2 regions of the Cupriavidus sp. GW822-FHT03E04 genome follow, and region 2 is predicted to be linked to the other one. Evidence: riboswitches for the same ligand, from Rfam matches in the RefSeq annotation. Region 2 holds a riboswitch; the other holds the start of a gene.
The links. A riboswitch is a leader RNA that binds a small molecule or an ion and turns the genes downstream of it on or off. The one in region 2 is predicted to bind glycine.
Positions count from the first base shown of each region.

Region 1: linked by a shared signal. The riboswitch ahead of AC1RQC_RS10165 (D-amino acid dehydrogenase) and the one ahead of gcvT (glycine cleavage system aminomethyltransferase GcvT) in region 2 are both predicted to bind glycine.

Region 1 is NZ_JBXANI010000006.1:210,468-221,601, reverse strand. Features, by position in the region: gene AC1RQC_RS10180 (Bug family tripartite tricarboxylate transporter substrate binding protein) at 1-543, shown strand, start outside; gene AC1RQC_RS10175 (NnrU family protein) at 777-1,469, opposite strand; gene AC1RQC_RS10170 (hydrolase) at 1,807-2,493, shown strand; glycine riboswitch at 2,592-2,688, shown strand; gene AC1RQC_RS10165 (D-amino acid dehydrogenase) at 2,857-4,125, shown strand; gene AC1RQC_RS10160 (DUF3772 domain-containing protein) at 4,139-6,568, opposite strand; gene AC1RQC_RS10155 (helix-turn-helix domain-containing protein) at 6,924-7,922, shown strand; gene AC1RQC_RS10150 (MFS transporter) at 8,090-9,721, shown strand; gene AC1RQC_RS10145 (MFS transporter) at 9,738-10,925, opposite strand; gene AC1RQC_RS10140 (response regulator transcription factor) at 10,946-11,134, opposite strand, start outside.
Region 2 is NZ_JBXANI010000018.1:139,311-150,444, reverse strand. Features, by position in the region: gene AC1RQC_RS25675 (YbdK family carboxylate-amine ligase) at 1-2, shown strand, start outside; gene AC1RQC_RS25670 (OsmC family protein) at 3-482, opposite strand; gene AC1RQC_RS25665 (MBL fold metallo-hydrolase) at 558-1,295, opposite strand; gene AC1RQC_RS25660 (EthD family reductase) at 1,350-1,673, opposite strand; gene AC1RQC_RS25655 (L-serine ammonia-lyase) at 1,764-3,140, opposite strand; gene AC1RQC_RS25650 (DUF421 domain-containing protein) at 3,172-3,714, opposite strand; gene gcvP (aminomethyl-transferring glycine dehydrogenase) at 3,828-6,749, opposite strand; gene gcvH (glycine cleavage system protein GcvH) at 6,851-7,231, opposite strand; gene gcvT (glycine cleavage system aminomethyltransferase GcvT) at 7,332-8,471, opposite strand; glycine riboswitch at 8,570-8,721, opposite strand; glycine riboswitch at 8,743-8,830, opposite strand; gene AC1RQC_RS25630 (UvrD-helicase domain-containing protein) at 9,065-11,134, shown strand, end outside.

The DNA.
Region 1 (11,134 bases), on a different contig from region 2:
CTGGTGGAGGACGCGCGCAAGCGGCCCGGCGCGCTCAACTACGGCACCGGCTCGGTGTCGTACACGCTGTACAGCGAATGGCTGAACGAGCAAAGCCGCATGAAGACCACTGCCGTGCCCTACAAGGGCGCGGGCGACGCGATCAACGGCGTGATGGCCGCCAACGTGGACTTCGCCGTGGTGGATGCCAGCGGCGCGATTGAGCTGGTCAAGGGCGGCAAGGTGCGCGCGCTGGCTTACACCGCGCCCCAGCGTTCGCCGCTACTGCCGGGCGTGCCGAGCGCGGCCGAAGCCGGCGTGCCGGACTTCCTGGCCTACAACTGGGTGGCAGCGGCGGTCTCCGCCAAGACACCTGCGCCCATTGCACAACGCCTTGGCGAACTGTTTGCCCAGGCCGGCGCCGCCGACGACGTCAAGGAGTACTACCAGCGCCAGTCCACCTCGCTGATCCTGTCCACGCCGGCAGAACTTCGCGACTACCAGAAGGACGAGATAGCGCGCTGGAAGCGGCTGGCAGCGATCGCGAAGATCGAGCTGCAGTAAAAAGAGAGCGCGGGGCGGAGCGGAGGGGGATCATGCCCCATTCGCTTCCTCCCCGCGCCGCCCTCTCCCTCCGGATTCCGAGGCAAAAGCTTAAGCCTTCACAACTTTGACGACGCGCGTAGCCCCGGGGCGGCCCGATAGCGGTCTTCGCGAGGGCTGGCGGTGTTCGTGGAGTGGTTCGAGGCGCTGATGCGGGTGTATCTGGACGCCTGACGCTGCGGCTACAGCTACAGCTACAGCCAGCGCCAGATGCCCGCGGCCCAACCGGCGAGCGGGATATGTGCCCAGGTTGCTGCGAGCCAGACGACGAGGCCGCCCAAAAGCGCGTGCAAGCCGAACCCGCCGAGCCGCGCACGGCCAGCGGCAATCGCCGCGAACGGCAGATAACTCGTCTTGGACTCCCATGCGGGCCAGAGATCGGGCTGGAGCTGCTCCTTTTTCCGGTCCTGCAGCGCGGCGCCGACGAGCGCGAGGATGACCATAGCCGCTGCGATCATGATGTTCTTGGCCACCGGAAACACCGCGATGTGGCACAGCCCCCAAAGTGCGAACGACCACATCATTGGGTGGCGCGTCACCGCGAACACGCCGCGCGCTGCTTCCGGGAACGCGCCGAGCCGACCGCCGGTGGGAAGCGCCGGGTTGCGGATCAGCGAACCCATCAGGAGGACCGACGCGATCAGCATGACCGTGGTCACAGCCGCCCAGAGGCCGTTTCCTACCGGCCATAGTGGTGCCGTCAGGGGCGCCTTTCGGTATGCCAGGATCAGCCAGCCGAGCGTCAAGACTGCAATCAGCGAATAAACGCCCTGGAACCCGGCTTCGCCAAGTGCGCGGACCAAACCCCTGCGCAGCGGATGGGACAAGAGAAAGTGGCTGCCCACGAAGGCGACTGCCGCCACCGCAACTGCGTTGGTGCTTCCCATTGGCCCGGCTCCTCAAGTCATATCGTTGGCTGACCGTATTGCCCCATCGCAATTCAAGCCGCCATCGAGCAGTCGGGCATTTTGCCTTTGTTCCCTATGCGGCAGCCAGTATTGAAGATTACTACTTGGGTGTCGCGAAAGCCAACGCGGCCACCCCACCGTTTGGCTGCCTCCTACTCCCATTAAATATCAATCAATAAAATTGAACAAGTTATCCGACTAACTCATCACATCGTCAGCCGGCGCTGCCATAAAGTTCAACCCATGGACGGATCGACGCCAAAGACGACGTTCTAAATAATTCAACCAGATAGCCAAATAGCCAAGGAGAGAAATCATGACCAACGCCAAGCTCGAAGTCCTGACCCCGCAAAACAGCCAGCTGATCTTCATCGACCACCAGCCGCAGATGGCCTTCGGCGTGCAGTCGATGGACCGCCAGGCGATGAAGAACAACGCGGTGGGCCTGGCCAAGGCGGCCAGGATCTTCAATATTCCGACCACCATCACCACGGTGGAGAGCGAGTCTTTCTCCGGCTATACCTACCCCGAACTGCTTGACGTATTCCCCGGCCAGCAGACGCTGGAACGCACCTCGATGAACTCGTGGGATGACCAGAAGGTGCGCGACGCGCTGGCCGCCAACGGCCGCAAGAAGATCATCGTGGCCGGGTTGTGGACCGAGGTCTGCAACACCACCTTCGCGCTGTCGGCGATGCACGACAGCGACTACGAGATCTACATGGTGGCCGACGCTTCCGGCGGCACCAGCAAGGAAGCGCACGACTACGCCATGCAGCGCATGGTGCAGGCCGGCGTGGTGCCGGTGACCTGGCAGCAGGTGCTGCTCGAATGGCAGCGCGACTGGGCGCACCGCGACAGCTATGACGCCGTGATGCAGCTGGTCAAGGAACACTCGGGCGCCTACGGCATGGGCGTGGACTACGCCTACACCATGGTGCACAAGGCCGCGCAGCGCACCGCCACGCCGCACGCGTCGATCGCCCCGGTTCCGGCCCGCTGATATTCTCGGCCTGAACCCGCAGGGAAATTTCCCAGGCAGTCAGACTAGTGCTAAAGTTCCGAGCCATGCCACTTGGTATTACCTGGCGGCATCATGCAAAGTTGATATCGGGAGAGACTGCCTGGCCAAGCGCCGGGCAGCGCCGAAGGAGCAACCGCCCCGGAAACTCTCAGGCAAAAGGACCGGTATCACGTTTGAACTCTGAAGAACCCCGGCGCTCGTCAGCCGGCGGTACCGAAGGAGCAAGCGATCCCCGCCACCCCCAAAGTGGCGTATCGTGAATCTCTCAGGTCAAGGACAGAGGGGGCGTCTTTTGCGCATGCTGCGCAAGAGGCTCCCATCCGACGTCCTGGAACCATAGAGATGAAATCAATTGCCGTTATCGGTGGTGGCATCACCGGCGTGACCACTGCCTACGCGCTCGCCAAACGCGGTTTCTCGGTCACCCTGCTCGAAAAACACCGCTATGCCGCCATGGAAACCTCGTTCGCCAACGGCGGCCAGCTTTCCGCTTCCAACGCCGAAGTCTGGACACACTGGTCCACCATCCTCAAGGGCATCAAGTGGATGCTCAAGAGCGATGCGCCGCTGCTGGTCAACCCGCGCCCGAGCTGGCACAAGCTGTCCTGGTTCGCCGAGTTCATCGCCGCCATTCCCCATTACCGCAAGAACACCATCGAGACCACGCGCCTGGCGATTGCCGCGCGTGACCACCTGTTCTCCTGGGCGGCGGCCGAAGGCATCGATTTCGACCTGAAGAAGGAAGGCATCCTCCATATCTATCGCGACAAGGCGGGTTTCGAGCATGCAGGCAGGGTATCGAAGCTGCTGGCCGAGGGCGGGCTGGAGCGCCACGCGGTCACGCCGGAAGAAATGCGCGCCATCGAGCCGACCCTGGCCGGGCAGTACTACGGTGGCTATTTCACCCAGAGCGACTCTACTGGCGACATCCACAAGTTCACCAGCGGCATGGCCGCGGCTATCGACCGCCTGGGCGTGCGTTGCCTGTACAGCCAGGATGTCCAGTCGGTCAGCACTGACGGCCGGCAGGTCACCATCGTCAGCAGCGACGGCCAGCAGGCCGAATCGCGCGTGTTCGACGGCGTGGTCGTCTGTGCCGGCACCGCCAGCCGGGCGCTGGCGGCCAGCCTTGGCGATCGCGTCAACATCTATCCGGTCAAGGGCTATTCGATCACCGTCAACCTGAACGACGCGCAAAGCCAGGCGGCCGCGCCCGTCGTGAGCCTGCTCGACGACGAGACCAAGCTGGTCACCAGCCGCCTGGGCGTTGACCGCTTCCGCGTGGCGGGCACGGCGGAGTTCAATGGCTACAACCGCGACATCCGCGCCGACCGCATCCGTCCGCTGGTGGAGTGGGTCAACCAGTGCTTCCCCGGTGTCAGCACGCGCAGCGTGGTGCCCTGGGCCGGCCTGCGGCCGATGATGCCTACCATGCTGCCGCGCGTGGGCCGGGGCCGTGCGTCCTGCGTGTTCTACAACACCGGCCACGGCCACCTGGGATGGACGCTGTCGGCGGTCACTGCGGACATGATCGGCGATGTGGTGCAGCAAGCCATGGGCGCCAGGCGTGCGCATGGCGTGCAGGACTCGGTGGCGCTGGTGACTCCGTAAGGGGCCGGACGCGTTACGCGCCAAGCGCGGCCATATTCTCCACCCGCAAGGTCTGCGGGACCGACAGCGAGATATCGGCCGCGCGCAGCCGCTTCAGTATCTCGAACAGCAGGTCGCTCTTGGTCGCGGTGGCGATCCGCGGGCTGCCTACGTAGCCCGTCACGCTTAGCGTGATCCCGTTCGGCGCCAGCTGGCTGAACGTGACGGATGGCGCGGGCTTGTCGAGAATCGCTTCATTTTCCCGATAGGAGTCGAGCAGCAGTTCGCGCACCTGTTCAGGATCGATGTTCAACGGGAAGGTGAGCAGCAGCGTCGCGACGCCTTGCGTGCTGTTGCTCATCGTCACGTTGCGCAGGTTCTGCGAGATCAACTGCGAGTTGGGCACGATCACGGTCGAGCGGTCGCCCAGCAGGATCTCCGTCGCGCGCACGTTGATGCGCTTGATGTCGCCCTCCACGCCGCCGATGCTCACCATGTCGCCGACCTTCACCGGGCGCTCGGTCAGCAGGATGAGCCCCGACACGAAGTTCTTGACGATCTCCTGCAGGCCGAAGCCAATACCCACGGACAGCGCGCTGACGATCCAGGCCAGGTTTTCCCACCTGACGCCCAGCAGCGACAGCGTCAGCAATACGATCAGCACATAGCCGATGTTGCTGAACAGCGTGATGAGCGATGCGCGCAGGCCCGCTTCCATGCAGACCTTCGGCAAGAGTTCCGCGTCCAGCCAGCGCCGCACCGAGCGCAGCAGGTAGGTGCCGACCGAGAGCGCGATGACAGCGTTCAGGATGCGGTCGGGCATGATGTTGAGGCTGCGCAGCCGCTCGCCGCCTAGCATCGTCAGCAGGCTGTTGAGCAGGTCGCTCGGCGTGGTGCCGAAGCCGCCGGTCAGCAGCGCGATGACGGCCACCAGGAGCAGCAGGCTGGTGCCGATCCCCGAGAGCACCGTCGACGCCTGCGCGAGATGGCTGTCCCCGAGTCCGAATAACTGCTTGATGACCTTGCCGCTTGGATGGTGCGCGCTGAACACGCTTTCGCAGACGTCGCGGGTCAGTTGCGTCAACAGGTACAGGCTGCACAGGACGATGTCGATCCAGACAAGCTCGTAGGTCAGGAAGCGCGCGAACGTGATGTAGCCGATCAGCAGCGCCATCAGCGAGGCGACGACCGTCACCGTTACGCCAGCGTGGATCAGGCCGGCAAAGGTGGAGCGCGATTCAGGCCGCTCGCCCGCAGCGGCGAGCTTCGTGCGCACGCGGTTGGCGCGCAGCAGCGCCGCGCCGATTGTCAGCACCACCACAAGCGACACCAGGCCGCGGCCTAGCAAGGTCACCTGCAGGCTTGTGTCCGCGGTCCGGTTGAGTTGCTCGAGTGTGCCGGCGATCAGCAGCAGGCCCGCGAGGACACTAGGGAACGGACGCATCGCCAGCGCGACCTTGTCGGCGAGCGCAGGCACGCGCCATGAGGGATGGCGCGTGCACAGCAATGCCCGTCCCAGGCCCGCGATCAGCGCGCTTGTCAGCGTCAGCTTGCCGAGTTCGCTGATCAGGTCCTGCACCTGAGCTGGCAATTCGTAGTGCGGGGCGAAAGCAAAACACACAATCTGTACCGCGATGGCGGTTGCCGCAACCGTCGCGAGTGCCGTTGCAAGCGCGAGTGCGCTGCGCCGCAGCCGGCTCTCGGGCAAACGGGTCAGACAGAACCATGCCAGCGCCCGCTCGATCAGCCGCCGGCCGATGGTCCAGGCGCCGATCGCAAGCAGCAGAAGCAGGGCGGTGATTGCCTGCCGCCCGGGCTGCCAGGCCAGGTCCCACAACGGGGTAACTTGCCCCATGAACGCGTTTAGCCGCTGCTGGTCCTCCTGGCTTGGCGCGAACAACGGCTCCCAGAATGCCATGCTGAGAATGCTGGCCGAGCGCAGCGCGAGCTGGTTCTTCAAGCGGCTGCGCTGCAGCTTGGCGATCTGCTCGGTCAGGTTGGTGACATTGCCCTTGACCTCGGCCGCTTGCTTCAGTCCGCTGTCCAGTTGCGCCTTGCGCGCGTTCAGGTCTGCCCTCTGCTGTGCGACTGCAGCGGCCTCCGGTGTGGTGCCGGCGGCGGGTGGCGGCCCGAGCACGTCGAGCTGTGCCTGCAACTGCGCACGCTGGGGCGTGAGCGCCGCGCTCAGCTTGTCGACGTCGCCTGCCAACTGGTGGATGGCGTCATCCAGCCCTTCGAGCTGCGTGCCGCTGGTGGGCGACGATGCCAGTTGCTTGATGCGGTCCTGCTCGGTCTGGAGCCGTTTCAGCTCGGCAACGGCATCCGCGCGCGATGGCGGCCTGGTCGCGGGAGCATCCGCATTCGCGGTGGTGTCGGCGGCTGCCGCGGCCGGAAGCGCTGTGGGGATCAGGTGCAATAGCGCAACCAGCACAAGGCTCAGCGCGAGCCTGGGGAGTTTGCTCATAGAAAGAGATAGATCCTTACTGATCGGCTTGCCGGGCCGGCAATCGCGCAGGTTCGCGTGGATTGCCATGGCTCGTCAGACGGTCGATGACCGGCGGGCGACGATCAGGATGTTGGGCGGCCGCGCGGCGATCGAGATGGGAGTCGATCGGAGCGCCAGGGGCGATCTTGCCGGCGTGTGCTCTATAGTCCGTCGGACTATTGGCGATGCCGCGTGATTGGCACGCCGCTTGATACGGGAGAATTGCCTGAAAGAGTTTGAATTATACAGAAGGCATCGCGCGCCCTTGGTTTTCAGCAGGCAACAGGCGCTTGCGTCACTCGACCTGTACCATCCAAGGTTTCACGCGAGCTGCATGCAAGCTCTGCTATTCTTGGTCAGCCGCGGCTGCCGCGGCGTGGGTTTTCATGGTGGTGGTTTATTCCCGTGTGAGATCATGTCCGTCAACGCCAATGCCTCCATCTCGCTCGCAGCCCCTGTATCGATTGACGCATTCGGGTGCGCCGCGGAAAAGCTCTCCAAGGATCAGAAGCTCGCCGGCAGCGAGATCCAGTTTTTCCGCAAAAGCTCGCCGGGCGAGAAGGCGAGCCAGGTTATCACTTCGGCGTCGAATCGTGGCTTTCTGGTCGGGGTTTCGCTGTGCACCGGACATCGCCGCCGGGTGTTTCATGAGCGCCGCGCGAGTACCCACGAATTTGAAAGGAACTCCATCTATATCCGGAATTTCTTTGAAGACTATAAAGCCGATTTTTATGGTTATTTCGATTTCATCCTGCTGGAGATTTCCCGCACCTTTATCGAGCGCACCAGCGCGGAACTAGGCCGCTCGCGCATCCTGGGGCTGCGCAGCGCGGCGGGAGAGCAAGACCAGGTACTGGCGCATCTCGCCCAGGCGGCGGCGCCGGCGCTGAGCCACCCCGGGATGGCCAGCAAGCTGTTCGTCGATCAGCTGGGCTTCACCATCGGGACCTATCTCGTCGAGCACTATGGGAATGGATCCGTCGCGACGCCCAAGACAAACCGGTTGCTGTCGCAACGCAGCGTGGCGATGGCCAAGGAAATGCTGATCGCCAAGATCGATGGCGATCTGTCCATTGCGGACGTCGCCGACGCCTGCAACCTGTCGCGTAGCCATTTCACCCGTGCCTTCCGGGATACGACTGGCCAGACACCCTATCAGTGGCTGGCGGCCCAGCGCCTGGAGCGCGCCCGCGGGCTCCTGCGCGAATCAGGACTCTCCCTGGCGGAAGTGGCCGTGGCTTGTGGCTTCTCCGATCAAAGCCATTTCACCCGCGTGTTCTCGCAAGCGGTCGGCGTCTCTCCCGGCAACTGGCGCCGCAGGGTTCACGCCTGACGCGCTGGGCGCAAGGCCAATGCGTCGGCGCCGATGCTAGCCGGTGCCGAGGCACAAAACAATTGTCCCTTGGTATGGGTAGACGGCGCCCGCTGTGCTCCACACAATGCGGCTGTGCCACTGTTGGCATTACCACCGTCAGTGCCTGAGCAACTTGCGACCAAGCCATGAATGACTCTCAAGCCGGCACTGCCGGCACGCCTGCCGCCGAGCGCGGCAGCGCCGGTGCAGCCGGCTCGCCGTGGAGCCCGCTGCGGCACCGCACTTTCCGGATGCTATGGATCGCCACGGTGGCGTCCAATGTGGGCACCTGGATGAACGACGTGGGTGCCAGCTGGCTGATGACCTCGCTCGATCCCGATCCCCTGATGGTCGCCCTGGTGCAGGCAGCGGGCAGCCTGCCGATGTTCCTGTTCGCCCTGCCGTCCGGGGTGCTGGCCGATATCGTCGACCGGCGCAAGTACCTGATCTTCGCGCAGCTTTGGACGCTGGTCGTGGCGACCACGCTGGGTGTGCTTGCGCTTACCGGCCTGGTCAACGCCCATGTGCTGCTGCTTGCCGCGTTTTTGCTGAGTACCGGCGCGGCGATGAGCTCGCCGCCGTTCCAGGCCATCGTGCCGGATCTGGTCGACAAGGCGGACTTGCCGCCGGCCATTGCGCTGAACTCCCTGGGGATCAACATCAGCCGTGCGATCGGCCCTGCGCTGGGCGGCTTGATCCTGTCGTTCTCCGGGCCCGCGGTGGTCTTTCTGCTCAACGCGCTGTCGGTGCTGGGCGTGACGCTGGTGCTGTATCGGTGGAAGGCCGAGCCCGCCCGGCGGAACCTGCCGTCCGAGCATTTCTTTTCGGCCGTGCGTGCCGGCCTGCGGTACGTGGAGGCCGCGCCGCTGCTGCGGGTCGTGCTGGTCAGGGCGGTCGCGTTCTTTCTCTTCGGCAGTGCCGGCTGGGCGCTGCTTCCGCTGGTGGCCAGGCGGGAACTGGGCCTCGGTCCGGGCGGATATGGCTTGCTGCTGGCCAGCATCGGCCTGGGCGCCGTCGGTGGCGCCCTTGTGCTCCCCAAGCTGCGCGGCCGGGTCTGCGCTGATCGCATGGTGGTGCTGGCAAGCCTGCTGTTCGCGCTGAGCTTGCTCGCGCTGGCCTATGTGCGGCATTTCTGGCTGCTGGCAGCCGCACTGCTGTTTGCCGGGCTGGCTTGGATCGCGGTATTGTCCACGCTCAATGTGGCCGCCCAGCGCAGCGCCGCGGGCTGGGTCAAGGCACGCGCGCTGGCGGCTTACCTGACCGTGTTCTTCGGCGCCATGACTGCGGGGAGCGCGCTATGGGGCAAAGCCGCCGCGCTGCTGGGCATTCCCGTCGCCCTGGTGCTGGCGGCAGCGGGGCTGGTCCTTGCATGCGCCACTGCACTGCGGTGGCGACTGGGCATCTCGCCGGAACTGGACCTGGCGCCTTCAGGTTTTCTGCACCCGGGTGCACTGGACGTGGCCCACGACCGTGGGCCGGTGATGATCTGCGTGGAGTACGAGGTTGCGCGCGAGGATACGGCAGCGTTCGCCAAGGCCGTGCAGGAGATGCGCCGGATTCGTCGTCGCAGCGGTGCGCTGTCCTGGGGTGCCTACGAGGACCTGGCCGCGCCCGGACGCTTTATCGAGACCTTCCTGGTGGAGTCGTGGCTGGAGCATCTGCGCCAGCACGAGCGCCACACCATGAACGACAAACTGATCCAGACGCGTGTGCATCGCTTTCACCGCGGTGCCGCGCCGCCCGTCGTGCGCCACCTGGCAGCACCGGACGGCAGCTGACCACACCTGCGCCGGATCAGGGCGGGGTGGCGTCCAGGCGCGGCAGCAGTTGCCTGGACAGCGCCAGGATCAGCAGGATCACGAGCACGCCGCTGATGGCGAACAAGGCCGGAATGCCGGCCGTGTCCACCAGGCGCGCGGCCAGCAGCACGCCAAGGCCCTGGCCGGCGAACAGGCAGAACGCAAACAGGGCGACGGCGTTCGCGCGTTGCGAAGGCGCCATCTGCGTGGCGGCGGTTTGCATTGCATTCAGGACGATGTAGTAGCCACAGCCCGCGCACAGGCACCCCGCGGCGATCCAGAGCCAGTGTTGCCCAAGCGCAATGCAGGCCATCCCCACGCCAAGCAGCGCGGCCGCCAGCCTGGCCAGGCGCTGCCGTCCCATCCTGCGAATCAGCGCCGGCGCGAAGCCGGCGTACAGCAGCCCGCCTATGCCGTGCATCGACGTGATGGCGCCGGCCGCTGCCAGGGACAAGGCAAAGCGGAGCTTGAGGTAGGTCGGCACAAAGGCGAACACGCTCGGGCAGAGCAAGCCCAGCAGCAAGGTCATGCCGAGTACCCGGCGCACCCATGCGGATTTCAGCAGGGTTGCTGGCCCCGGCCGCGGGCCGGGTGCCCCGCGCTGCCAATAGCCGGCCGTTTCATCGCGGCGTGCCAGGCTGGCCAGGATCGCGGCCACGCAGGCGAAGCCGGCCGCCAGCAGCGCGAAGGCGGCACGCCAGCCCAGCGCATCGGCGACGAGCCCGGATACCCATTGGCCGGTCATCAGTCCGCAGATCGTGGCCACCGAATAGCGCGCGAGCAGGCTCTGCCGCGAGACCAGTGGTTCGGTGTCGCCGAGGCGCGCCAGGCAGATCGGGATGACGCCCGCGGCTGCGGCGCCGGCCATGGCGCGCAGCACCACCAGCCATTCGAAGCCTGGCGCCAGCGACTGGCTGAAATTGGCAACGGCGCAGGCCAGCAAGGCAGCCGCGATGACACGCAGCTTGCCGTAGCGCTCGGCCAGGGGCCCGTAGATCAGCTGGAATGCGGCGTAGGCCAGCATGAAGCTTGTCACCGCCACACCGGTCTTTCCCGCGGAGATCCCAAAATCGCGAGACAAGGCCGGCAGCAGCGTGTCGGCAGCCCGGATGGAGGCGGCGGCAAAGAAGCCGCTCAGGCCCAGGGCAAGCCGCTCGCGGCGCATGCCGAGTCCCAGGGGCATCACGCTTTCGGACATCGTCTTCAGTCCCCTGGCTGCGGCCCGGAATTCGCGCTTCGCGCCAGCACGTTCCCGATGCAACGGATGATGTCAGCTTCCATGAACGGTTTGCTGAGAAAACAGACAGCGCCGATCGCCTCGGCGCGTTGCCGGTAGCGCTCCTCGGGGAAGGCCGTCATGAAAATCACTGGCGTGGAAAACCCGCGTGCGCG
Region 2 (11,134 bases):
GACTACGCCTGCGCGCCCACGTACACCGGCTCGCAGCGCAGCTCCGACTTCACCGAGTTGGCAATGAAGCAGGCCTCGTGTGCCGTGTGATGCAGGTGCGCCAATTCCTCCCGGGTCGGCTGGCGCTCGCCGCAGAAGGTGACCTCCGGCCTGAGCGTGACCACCGTCATGGCCATCCGGCCTTCCGCGTTCTTCGCCATGGTGCCGACAGCGGCATCGAAGTAGCGGTCCACGCAGAACTTGTGCTTGGCGGCGATGGAAAGGAACCACAGCATGTGGCAACTGGAGAGCGAGGCAACGAAGGCTTCTTCGGGATCCACGGCGGCGGCATCCGACATGGGCAGGGGAACGACATGGGGCGATGAGGATCCGGGTACTTCCACGCCGCCGTCGAAGCGCAGCATGTGCTTGCGGCTATAGCGATTGCCGAGGAAATCCTGCTCGCCACGTTGCCAGAGGATCTCTGCGGTGTACTGGGCCATGTCTTCTTTCTCCATTAAGGTGCCTGCCAAGGCCGATTGCTGATAGCTGATTGCCTATCGCTTCGCACGCGTGCGTCACGCCCCGTGCGGCACGCTTTCGCCATCCCGCAGCCCGAGCCGCTGGTTGGCGGGGACCGCCACATCGATCAGCTTCGGCTTGGGCAGGTTCAGCTGCCCCATCATCTCGATGAACTGGGTACGCGTGCGCCCGGCCACGCGGCTGTTGTTGACGCGTTCGAAGCCGATGGTGGATGCGGTGCGGCCCTTGTAGTCGTGGGCGGGGTAGACCACGGTGTCGTCGGGCAGGGCGAAGAGTTTCTGCGTGAGGCTGTCGTACAGCGTGCCGGCGTCGCCGGACTGGAAGTCGGTGCGGCCGCAACCGTCGATCAGCAGCGCGTCGCCGGTGAAGACGCGGCGCACCGGGCCGGCGGGCGTGGGCTCTTCCCACAGGTAGCTCATGCTGCCGGCGGTGTGCCCCGGCGTATGGATGGCGCGCAGCGTCTGCGTGCCGAACTGCAGCGTGTCTGCGTCGATCAGCTGCTTTTGCGCGGGTTGGATGTCGCAGCCCGAGGGGGCTGCGGTACGTGCGCCGGTTTGCAGTGCAACATGGCCGGCCGAGGTGATGTGGTCCGCATGGGCATGGGTCTCGACCACCCACGCCAGCGTGGCGCCGCAGGCCTGCAGCAGCGCCATGTCGCGTTCCAGCTGGTGGTCCACCGGATCGATCAGCAGCGCCTGGCGCGTGGCGGCATCGATCAGCAAATAGGTGTAGGTGGACGAGGTTTCGTCAAACAGCTGATGGAAGGTCTGCATGGCCATGCCCGCTTGTGGGGAAACGCTACATGATAGCGCCGCCAGCGGGCGCTATCAGCCGATCGTCAGCACTTCGCTGATCTGCATCACGGGAACCGCATCGGTGTAGTTGGGGATATCGAGCTGCAGCTCGTTGCCGGCTGCCTTGGCGGCGGCCACGAAGTCAGGCACGGACTCGAACAGGAAATGGCACATCACCGTGAAGGCCGGATCGGAACCCGGCGCGCCAGCGCCCAGACCGCGTTCCACCGCCACGCCGCGATAGCCTGGGTGCGCGCCAAACAGCGCGACGGCGCGCGGCATGTGGCGCTGCAGGTAGTAATCCATGTCGAACTTGCCGCCCTTGCTGTGTGGATAGAGAAAGCTGATCTTGACCATGCCGGACTCCAGTTGGATCGGATTGGATTGGGATGAATGCCCGGCAAGCGTAGCAGAAAGCGCGCATTCGCTTGCGCTGGCGGGCCGGCCTCAGCACTCCACGATATTCACCGCCAAGCCGCCACGCGCCGTTTCCTTGTACTTGGTCTTCATGTCGGCGCCGGTCTCGCGCATGGTCTTGATCACGGAGTCGAGCGACACATAGTGCATGCCGTCGCCGCGCAATGCCATGCGCGCGGCGTTCACGGCCTTCACCGAGGCCATGGCGTTGCGCTCGATGCAGGGAATCTGCACCAGCCCGCCGACCGGGTCGCAGGTCAGCCCGAGGTTGTGCTCCATGCCGATCTCGGCCGCGTTCTCCACCTGCTCCGGCGTGCCGCCCATCACGGCGGCCAGGGCGCCGGCGGCCATCGAGCAGGCCACGCCGACCTCGCCCTGGCAGCCGACTTCGGCGCCGGAGATCGAGGCATTGAGCTTGTAGAGCATGCCGATGGCGCCGGCTGTCAGCAGGAAGTCGATCACGCCTTGCGGGTTGGCGCCGGGCACGAAGCGGTCGTAGTAATGCAGCACGGCCGGGATGATGCCGGCGGCGCCGTTGGTGGGCGCGGTGACCACGCGGCCGCCGGCCGCGTTTTCCTCGTTGACGGCGATCGCATACAGGTTGACCCAGTCGATCACCGAAAGCGGATCGGCCAGCGCGCGCTCGGCGTGCTCGGTGAGGTTGCGGAACAGGTCGTGGGCGCGGCGCTTGACCTTGAACGGCCCGGGCAGCTCGCCGTCGGTGCGGCAGCCGCGTGCCACGCAGGCTTGCATCACGGCCCAGATCTGCAGCAGGCCGGCGTTGACCTCGGCCTCGCTGCGCCACACGCATTCGTTTTCCATCATCAGCCGCGCAATGCTCTTCTTGCTGGCGGCTGCCATCTCCAGCATCGCGCGCCCGCTGCGAAACGGATGCGGCAACTGCTGGTCAGCCTCCAGGATATGCGTATTGGCCGCACCGGCGGTGATGATGAAGCCGCCGCCCACCGACAGGTAGCGCCCTTCGCGGATGCGCTCGCCACCAGCGTTGAAGGCGTGGAATTTCATGCCGTTGGGATGCTCGGCCATGGCCTCGCGGCGGTAGAAGACGATGTGCTCCTTCTCCACGAAGGGCACGGGATGCGTGCCCAGCAGAGAGAGCGTGCGGCTGGCGCGCAGCGCGGCCAGTCGCAAGTCGATGGTGTCGGGGTCGATGGTGTCGGGCGCTTCGCCCAGCAAGCCGAGGATCACGCCCTTGTCGGTGCCGTGGCCGCGGCCGGTGGCGCCGAGCGAGCCATACAGCTCCACGCGCACGCTGGCCACCTGCGGCAACAGGCCGTCGCGCGCCAGGCCCTGGGCGAACATCAGCGCGGCGCGCATCGGACCAACGGTGTGCGAGCTTGATGGGCCGATGCCCACCTTGAACAGGTCGAAGACGCTGACAGCCACGGTAGGCTCCTGGGGTTGGCTCGCGCCGGGATCAGACCGGCGCGTCCGTGTCCTGATTGATGGGGGCGCGCCACAGCGAACCCGCCGCATTGGGCGGCGCGGGTGGCGCGTCTTTCTTTACCAGCACGCTGATGGTGCCGTCGTTCTCGAGGATCGCGAAATGCACATCGGCAACGCGCTCGCACCCCGCATGGCGCAGTGCCTTGCGCAGGTCGTCGCGGGTCACGAAAGCGCGCTTCATCACGTCACCGAAGACCATGCCGTCGTGGATCAATACCTGCGGGCGCCCCTCGACGACGTTCTCGAAGCGCCGGCTGCGCCAGCTCAGCCACGCCAGTACAAGGTTGGCGCCGACCAGCGTCACCGCCAGGATCAACCCGGCCGTGACGGAGTTGTCCCCGGCGTTCATGGAGTTCTGCACGGCGTTGGACAGCACCAGCAGCAGCACCAGGTCGAGCGAGGTGAGCTGCCCGATCTGGCGCTTGCCGGACAGCCGCAGCAGCACCAGCAGGCTGCCGTAGACGATCAGTCCGCGCAGGACGAATTCCCACCATGGGGCGCTGAGATTCCACATGCGTGCTCCGTATTCCGGGCACGGCCGGGTGGCCGCGCATCCACACAGAGCATAGCGCGAGGGCGATGCGCCGGGGCCGCCGCAACGCGCGGTGGCCCCGGCCTCATGCCAGCTTACTCTTGTGCGTACTCGCTCATCGGCACGCAGGCGCAGAACAGGTTGCGGTCGCCGTACACGTTGTCCGCACGGCCAACGGGCGGCCAGTACTTCTGCGTGCGCAGCGCGGCCACCGGGTAGGCGGCTTCCTGGCGCGTGTACTTGTGTTCCCACACGTCGGCGGTGATCACCGCGGCGGTGTGCGGCGCATTCTTCAGCGGGTTGTCCTCGCGGTCGAAGGTGCCGTCTTCCACGCGGGCGATCTCGGCGCGGATGGCGATCATCGCGTCGATAAAGCGGTCCAGCTCGTGCAGGGCCTCGCTCTCGGTCGGCTCGATCATCAGCGTGCCCGGTACCGGGAAGCTCATGGTGGGGGCGTGGAAGCCGTAGTCCATCAGGCGCTTGGCTACGTCCTCGTTGGAGATGCCGGTGGTCTTTTGCAGCGCGCGCACGTCCAGGATGCACTCGTGCGCCACCAGGCCGTGCTGGCCGGTGTAGAGCACGGGGAAGTGCGGCGACAGGCGGCGCGCCACGTAGTTGGCGGCCAGGATGGCGTTCTCGGTGGCGGCGGTCAGGCCGGCCGAGCCCATCATGGCGATGTACATCCACGAGATCGGCAGGATGCTGGCCGAGCCGAACGGCGCGGCGGACACGCCGCCGATGCCATGGTCGTCGCGGCGATAGCCCACGCTGTCCTGGTTGGGCAGGAAGTCAGCCAGATGCGCGCCGACCGCCACCGGGCCAACGCCCGGGCCGCCACCGCCGTGGGGGATGCAGAAGGTCTTGTGCAGGTTCAGGTGGGACACGTCGCCACCGAACTGGCCCGGCGCGGCGGTGCCGACCATGGCGTTCATGTTGGCGCCGTCCACGTAGACCTGGCCACCATGCTTGTGCACGATGTCGCAGATCTGCTGCACGCCCTGCTCGAATACGCCGTGCGTGGACGGGTAGGTGATCATGATCGCGGCGAGGTTCTTGCTGTGCTGCTCGGCCTTCTTCGCCAGGTCTTCCAGGTCGACGTTGCCGTTCTCGTCACAGGCCACCACCACCACCTTCATGCCGGCCATCTGTGCCGACGCCGGGTTGGTGCCGTGCGCGGAGGAGGGGATCAGGCAGATGTCGCGGTGGCTTTCGCCACGGCTGGCGTGGTACGCATGGATGATCAGCAGGCCGGCGTATTCGCCTTGCGAGCCGGCATTGGGCTGCAGGCTCACCGCGGCGTAGCCGGTGGCGGCGCACAGCATGGCTTCGAGCTGGTCGATCATCTCGCGGTAGCCGACCGTCTGGTCCAGCGGCGCGAACGGGTGGATCTTGCTGAATTCGGGCCACGTCACCGGGATCATTTCGCTGGTGGCGTTGAGCTTCATGGTGCACGAGCCCAGCGGGATCATGGTGCGGTCCAGCGCCAGGTCCTTGTCGGCCAGCATGCGCAGGTAGCGCAGCATTTCGTGCTCGGCGTGGTGCGTGTTGAACACCGGGTGCGTCAGGTAGGCGCTCTGGCGCGCCAGGCCGGCCGGGAACGCGTCTTGCGCGGCGGCTTCGAGTGCATCGAAGCTGGGCACCGGCTTGCCGTGGGCGAAGATTTCCAGCAGGGCGACGACGTCCTCGCGCGAGGTGGTCTCGTCCAGCGAGATGCCGATGCGGGTGGCGCCGGCGTGGCGCAGGTTGATGCCGCGCGCGGTGGCCGAGGCGTGGAGGGCTTCGGTGTTGAAGCCGGTTTCCAGCGTCAGCGTATCGAAGAAGGTGGCGTTGGTGCGCGCGTAGCCCAGTTGTTCCAGGCCGCCGGCCAGCGTGGCCGTCAGGCGGTGCACGCGCTGGGCGATGCGCTTGAGGCCTTGCGGGCCGTGGTACACGGCGTACATCGAGGCCATCACAGCCAGCAACACCTGTGCCGTGCAGATGTTCGACGTCGCTTTCTCGCGGCGGATATGCTGCTCGCGCGTTTGCAGGGCCAGGCGGTATGCCTTGTTGCCTTGCGCGTCGATGGTCACGCCCACCAGGCGGCCGGGCATGGAGCGCTTGAAGGCATCCTTGACCGCCATGTAACCGGCGTGCGGGCCGCCGAAGCCGAGCGGCACGCCAAAGCGTTGCGAGTTGCCCACTGCCACGTCGGCGCCCCACTCGCCGGGCGCGGCGATCAGGGTCAGCGCCAGCAGGTCGGCGGCAGCCACCACCAGGCCACCAGCGGCGTGCACCGCGTCGGCGATGGCGCGGTAGTCGGCCACATCGCCGTTCACGCCGGGGTACTGCAGCAGCACGCCGAAGGCATGGGCACCGGCCGCTTCGGCAGCGGGGCCGACCTTGACTTCGATGCCCAGCGGCAGCGCGCGGGTGCGTACCACTTCCAGCGTTTGCGGCAGCACGTCATCCGCGACATAGAAGGTGGTGGAGGCGTGTTTGTTGACGCGCTGCAGCAGCGTCATGGCTTCGGCAGCCGCCGTGCCTTCATCCAGCATCGACGCATTGGCGATGTCCAGGCCGGTCAGGTCGGTCACCATCTGCTGGAAGTTCAGCATGGCTTCCAGGCGGCCCTGGGAGATCTCGGGCTGGTAGGGCGTGTAGGCGGTGTACCAGGCCGGGTTCTCGAAGATATTGCGCAGCACCACGCCCGGGGTCAGCGTGTTGTAGTAGCCCTGGCCGATAAAGCTCTTGAGCACGCGGTTCTTGCTGGCCAGCCCACGCAGCTTGGCCAGCGCGGCTTCTTCGGTCAGCGGTGCGGTGAACTCGCCCAGCGGCATGCCGTCGCGGCGGCGGATGGCGGCGGGGATGACGGCGTCGATCAGCGCGGCGCGGTTGTCATAGCCCAGCACCTTGAGCATGTGCTGTTGTTCGGCGGCGTCGGGGCCGATATGGCGGGAGGCGAAGGCGTCGCGCGCCTCCAGTTCGGCCAGCGTGGGCCGGGCAACTTGGGCGGCAGTCATGGGCAGGGGGGCGTTCATGGCAAGAATCTCGTGAGAGCGGTGCGGCGGGTGGTCGGCCCGGTCCGCGTCGCGGCAGTCTTTATCCGTCATTCCCGTGGCGCGGGAATGACGATCTGGCATCAGGCGCCGACGTTGGCCTTATAGGCGTCGGCCGACATCAGGCCGTTCACGTCGTCGCTGTTGGCCGGCTTGAGCTTGAACAGCCAGGCGTCGAAGGCGTCGGCATTGACGCTTTCCGGAGAGGCGGCGGCGGCGTCGTTGATGGCGATCACTTCGCCTGCCACCGGAGCGTAGATGTCGGATGCGGCCTTGACCGATTCCACCACGGCCAGCGCGTCGCCGGCGCCGACCGACTTGCCCACTTCCGGCAGTTCCAGGAAGACGATGTCGCCCAGCGCGTCCTGCGCGTGGTCGGTGATGCCGATGGTCAGCGTGCCGTCGGCTTCGACGCGCACCCACTCATGGGACTCGGTGTATTTCAGGTCGGCGGGGAAATTCATGGGATTGCTCCAGATTCAATTTGTTATTCAGCGCCCGCCGGGGGGTGTCGATGTTCGACGGGGTAACCGCCGGCGGGCGCGCTGTGACCGGTGCGAGCGTTCAGCTCACGAGTGCCTTGCCATTGCGCACAAACGGCAGTTTAACCACAGTCGCGGCGAGTTTGCGGTCGCGGATCTCGACCTGCACCTCGGCGCCGAGCGTAACGTCGAGCGGCACGCGGGCAAAAGCGATGGATTGGGACAGCGATGGGCTGAAGGTGCCACTGGTGATTTCACCTTCGCCAGCAGGGGTGATGACCTTCTGGTGGGCGCGCAGCACGCCGCCCGCTTTTCCGTTGGCCGGGCGCAGGATCAGCCCGACGAATTGCTGGGTCTTGCCGCCGGCGACCAGGGCCGCCTTGCCGGTGAAGTCGCGTTCGCTTTGCAGGTCCACGGTCCAGGCCAGGCCGGCGTTGAGCGGCGAGGTGTGGATATCCATGTCCTGGCCGTACAGGTTCATGCCGGCCTCCAGGCGCAGCGTGTCGCGTGCGCCCAGGCCCGCCGGGCGCACGCCCTCGGCGATCAGCTTTTCCCACAGGCCGGCCACGTTCTCGGCTGGCACCACCAGCTCGAACCCGTCTTCGCCGGTATAGCCGGTGCGTGCCACCATGACTTCGCCAAGGGCGGGATCCTGCACCACGACGGCGTTGAACGGCTTCAGGGCTTCGCTGGGTTGCGTCGAGGGGAAGGCGCTCCACACCTTGGCGCGGGCGTTCGGGCCCTGCACCGCAACGATGGCCAGCGGGTCCACGCCGTCGGGCGCATTGTCGTGGCGGCGCGGCGTGATGCGCACGCCGCTATTGGTGGCGGCGTTGCGTGCGGCGATCCATTCGATATCGTTGTTGGCGGTGCCAGCGTTCACCACCAGGCGGAAGTGGTCCTCGGCGAAGAAGTAGACGATCAGGTCGTCGATGACGCCACCCTTCTCATCCAGCATGCAGGAGTACAGCGCCTTGCCCGGCGTTTGCAGCTTGTCCACATTGTTGGCCAGCAGGCCGCGCAGGAAGGTACGCACATGCTCGCCATTGAGGTCGACCACGCACATGTGGGAGACGTCGAACATGCCGGCATCGCTGCGCACAGCATGGTGTTCCTCGATCTGGGAGCCGTAGTTGACCGGCATGTCCCAGCCGCCGAAGTCGACCATGCGGGCGCCGAGGGCGCGGTGGATAGCGTTGAGGGGCGTGGCCTGGAGCGTCATGGAATCCTCGGGGGAAGGCAAATCTCGGTTCGAAAACGAAAAAGGGCCATCCGCCGCAGGATTCGGCGCGCCATAGCGCTGCCAGATCCGCTGCGGCGGATGACCCCTCTGTCCTCGATACCTGAGAGATTACAAGGCGGGATCCCAATTGCTGGAAACCCAAACCTTGCGCGCCCCTTCGGTGGGCACGCTCACCAAGGCTGTCGACGGAATCGATCAGTGGCGGGTGCCGCTCTCCAGAGTACGGCGTGCATCGTGTGCATGTTGCAAGCCGATCCAACCAGTCCATGGTGCCTGAGAGTTTTCGGGTGATACCCCTTCGGCGGCGCAAGATCTGCGCGCTCTCCCGGTCGGATGGCGCGACTCTACAGCCAGCCTCGGGGGCTTGTCAACGCGCTCGCGCGCCAGCCCGGGCGCAGCCGCGGGCCGGCTGGCCGGCGTGTTAACATCTGCGGCTCCGATGGCTTTTGCTGTGCCGCAGGCTTCACCCGCGGCCTTGGCCGCGCCAATGCATGTGCTGCCTTTGCCATGCGTAAAAGCCCGCGCCCGCCTTGCCGGCCATTCCGCCACCCAGCACCACCACCAGCCCTCGCATGACCCACGGACTCAACCCTGCCCAATCCGAAGCCGTTCGCTACCTCGACGGCCCCTGCCTGGTGCTCGCCGGCGCCGGCTCGGGCAAGACCCGGGTGATCACGCAGAAAATCGCGCACCTGATCGAGGACAAGGGCTTCCAGCCCAAGCACATCGCCGCGGTGACCTTCACCAACAAGGCCGCCAAGGAGATGCAGGAGCGGATCGCCAAGCTGATGGAAGGCAAGACCACGCGCGAGGGCAAGCGCATCCCCATCAAGCAGATCACGGTGAGCACCTTCCACTCGCTGGGCGTGCAGATCCTGCGCGCCGAGGCCGAGCACGTGGGCCTGAAGCCGCGCTTTTCCATCATGGACTCGGACGATTGCTTCGGCATGGTGCAGGAGCAGCTCGCCTCCACCGACAAGAAGCTGATCCGCAGCGTGCAGAGCACCATCTCGCTGTGGAAGAACGGCATGGTCGATCCCGAGACCGCCATCGCCCAGGCCGACAACCCCGACGATCACCAGGCGGCGCTGATCTACCGCAACTACGTGGCTACGCTGCATGCCTACCAGGCGGTGGACTTCGATGACCTGATCCGCCTGCCGGCCGAGCTGTTCGCGCGCAACGAAGAGGTGCGCCTGCGCTGGCAGAACCGGCTGCGCTACTTCCTGGTGGACGAGTACCAGGACACCAACGCCTGCCAGTACCAGCTGCTCAAGCAGCTCGCCGGCGGCTCGCACCTGCGCGCGCCGGCCTTTACCGCGGTGGGCGACGACGACCAGGCCATCTACGGCTGGCGCGGCGCCACGCTGGACAACCTCAAGCTGCTGCAGACCGATTTCCCCGACCTGAAGGTGGTCAAGCTGGAGCAGAACTACCGCTCCACCGTGCGCATCCTGGAGGCCGCCAACGCGGTCATCTCCAACAATCCCAAGCTGTTCGACAAGAAGCTGTGGAGCGAGCACGGCATGGGCGACCCCATTGCCGTCAACCCGATGAACGATGAGGAGCACGAGGCGGAGTCGGTCGTATTCCGCCTGTCGGCCCACAAGTTCGAGCGCCGCGCGCAGTTCCGCGACTACGCCATCCTGTATCGCGGCAACCACCAGGCGCGGCTGTTCGAGCAGATCCTGCGCCGCGAGCGCATTCCTTATGTGCTCTCGGGCGGGCAGAGCTTCTTTGACAAGGCCGAGATCAAGGACATCTGCGCCTACCTGCGCCTGATCGCCAACCCGGACGACGATCCCGCCTTCATCCGCGCCATCACCACGCCCAAGCGCGGCGTGGGCAACACCACGCTGGAAGTGCTTGGCACCTTCGCTGGCCAGGCCAAGGTGTCGTTGTTCGAGGCGGCCATGATGGGCGGCATCGAAGGCAAGCTCCAGCCGCGCCAGCTGGAGCCGCTGCGGGTGTTCTGCGAGGCCATGGTGCGCCTTGCCGGGCGCGCGGCCAGCGATCCCGCCACCCAGGTGCTCGACGACATGATGGAAGGCATCCACTACGAGGCCTACCTGTACGACACCTTCGACGAGCGCCAGGCCCAGTCGCGCTGGACCAACACGCTGGAATTCCTCGACTGGCTCAAGCGCAAAGGCACCAAGCCCGAGGCCACGGGCGAGGGCGAGGAGGCTACCGGCTTCGACACCGCCGATGGCTTTGGCGACGAGGGCAAGAACCTGCTGGAGCTGACCCAGACGGTGGCGCTGATGAGCATGCTCGAAGGCCGCGAGGAAGATCCCGACGCGGTGCGCCTGTCGACGCTGCACGCCTCCAAGGGGCTGGAGTACCCGCACGTGTTCCTGGTCGGGGTGGAAGAGGGCATCCTGCCCCACTGCCGCGAAGACGAAGACATGAGCGATGAGAAGATCGAGGAAGAGCGCCGCCTGATGTATGTAGGCATCACGCGTGCGCAGCGCAGCCTGCACCTGAGCTGGTGCAAGAAGCGCAAGCGCGCCCGCGATACCTACTCTTGCGAGCCGTCGCGCTTTATCGGCGAGATGAAGCTCGAAGAGGCCCCCGCGATCAAGGACGAAACGCCCGCCATGAGCCCCAAGGACCGCTTGGCCGGGCTCAAGGCCTTGCTC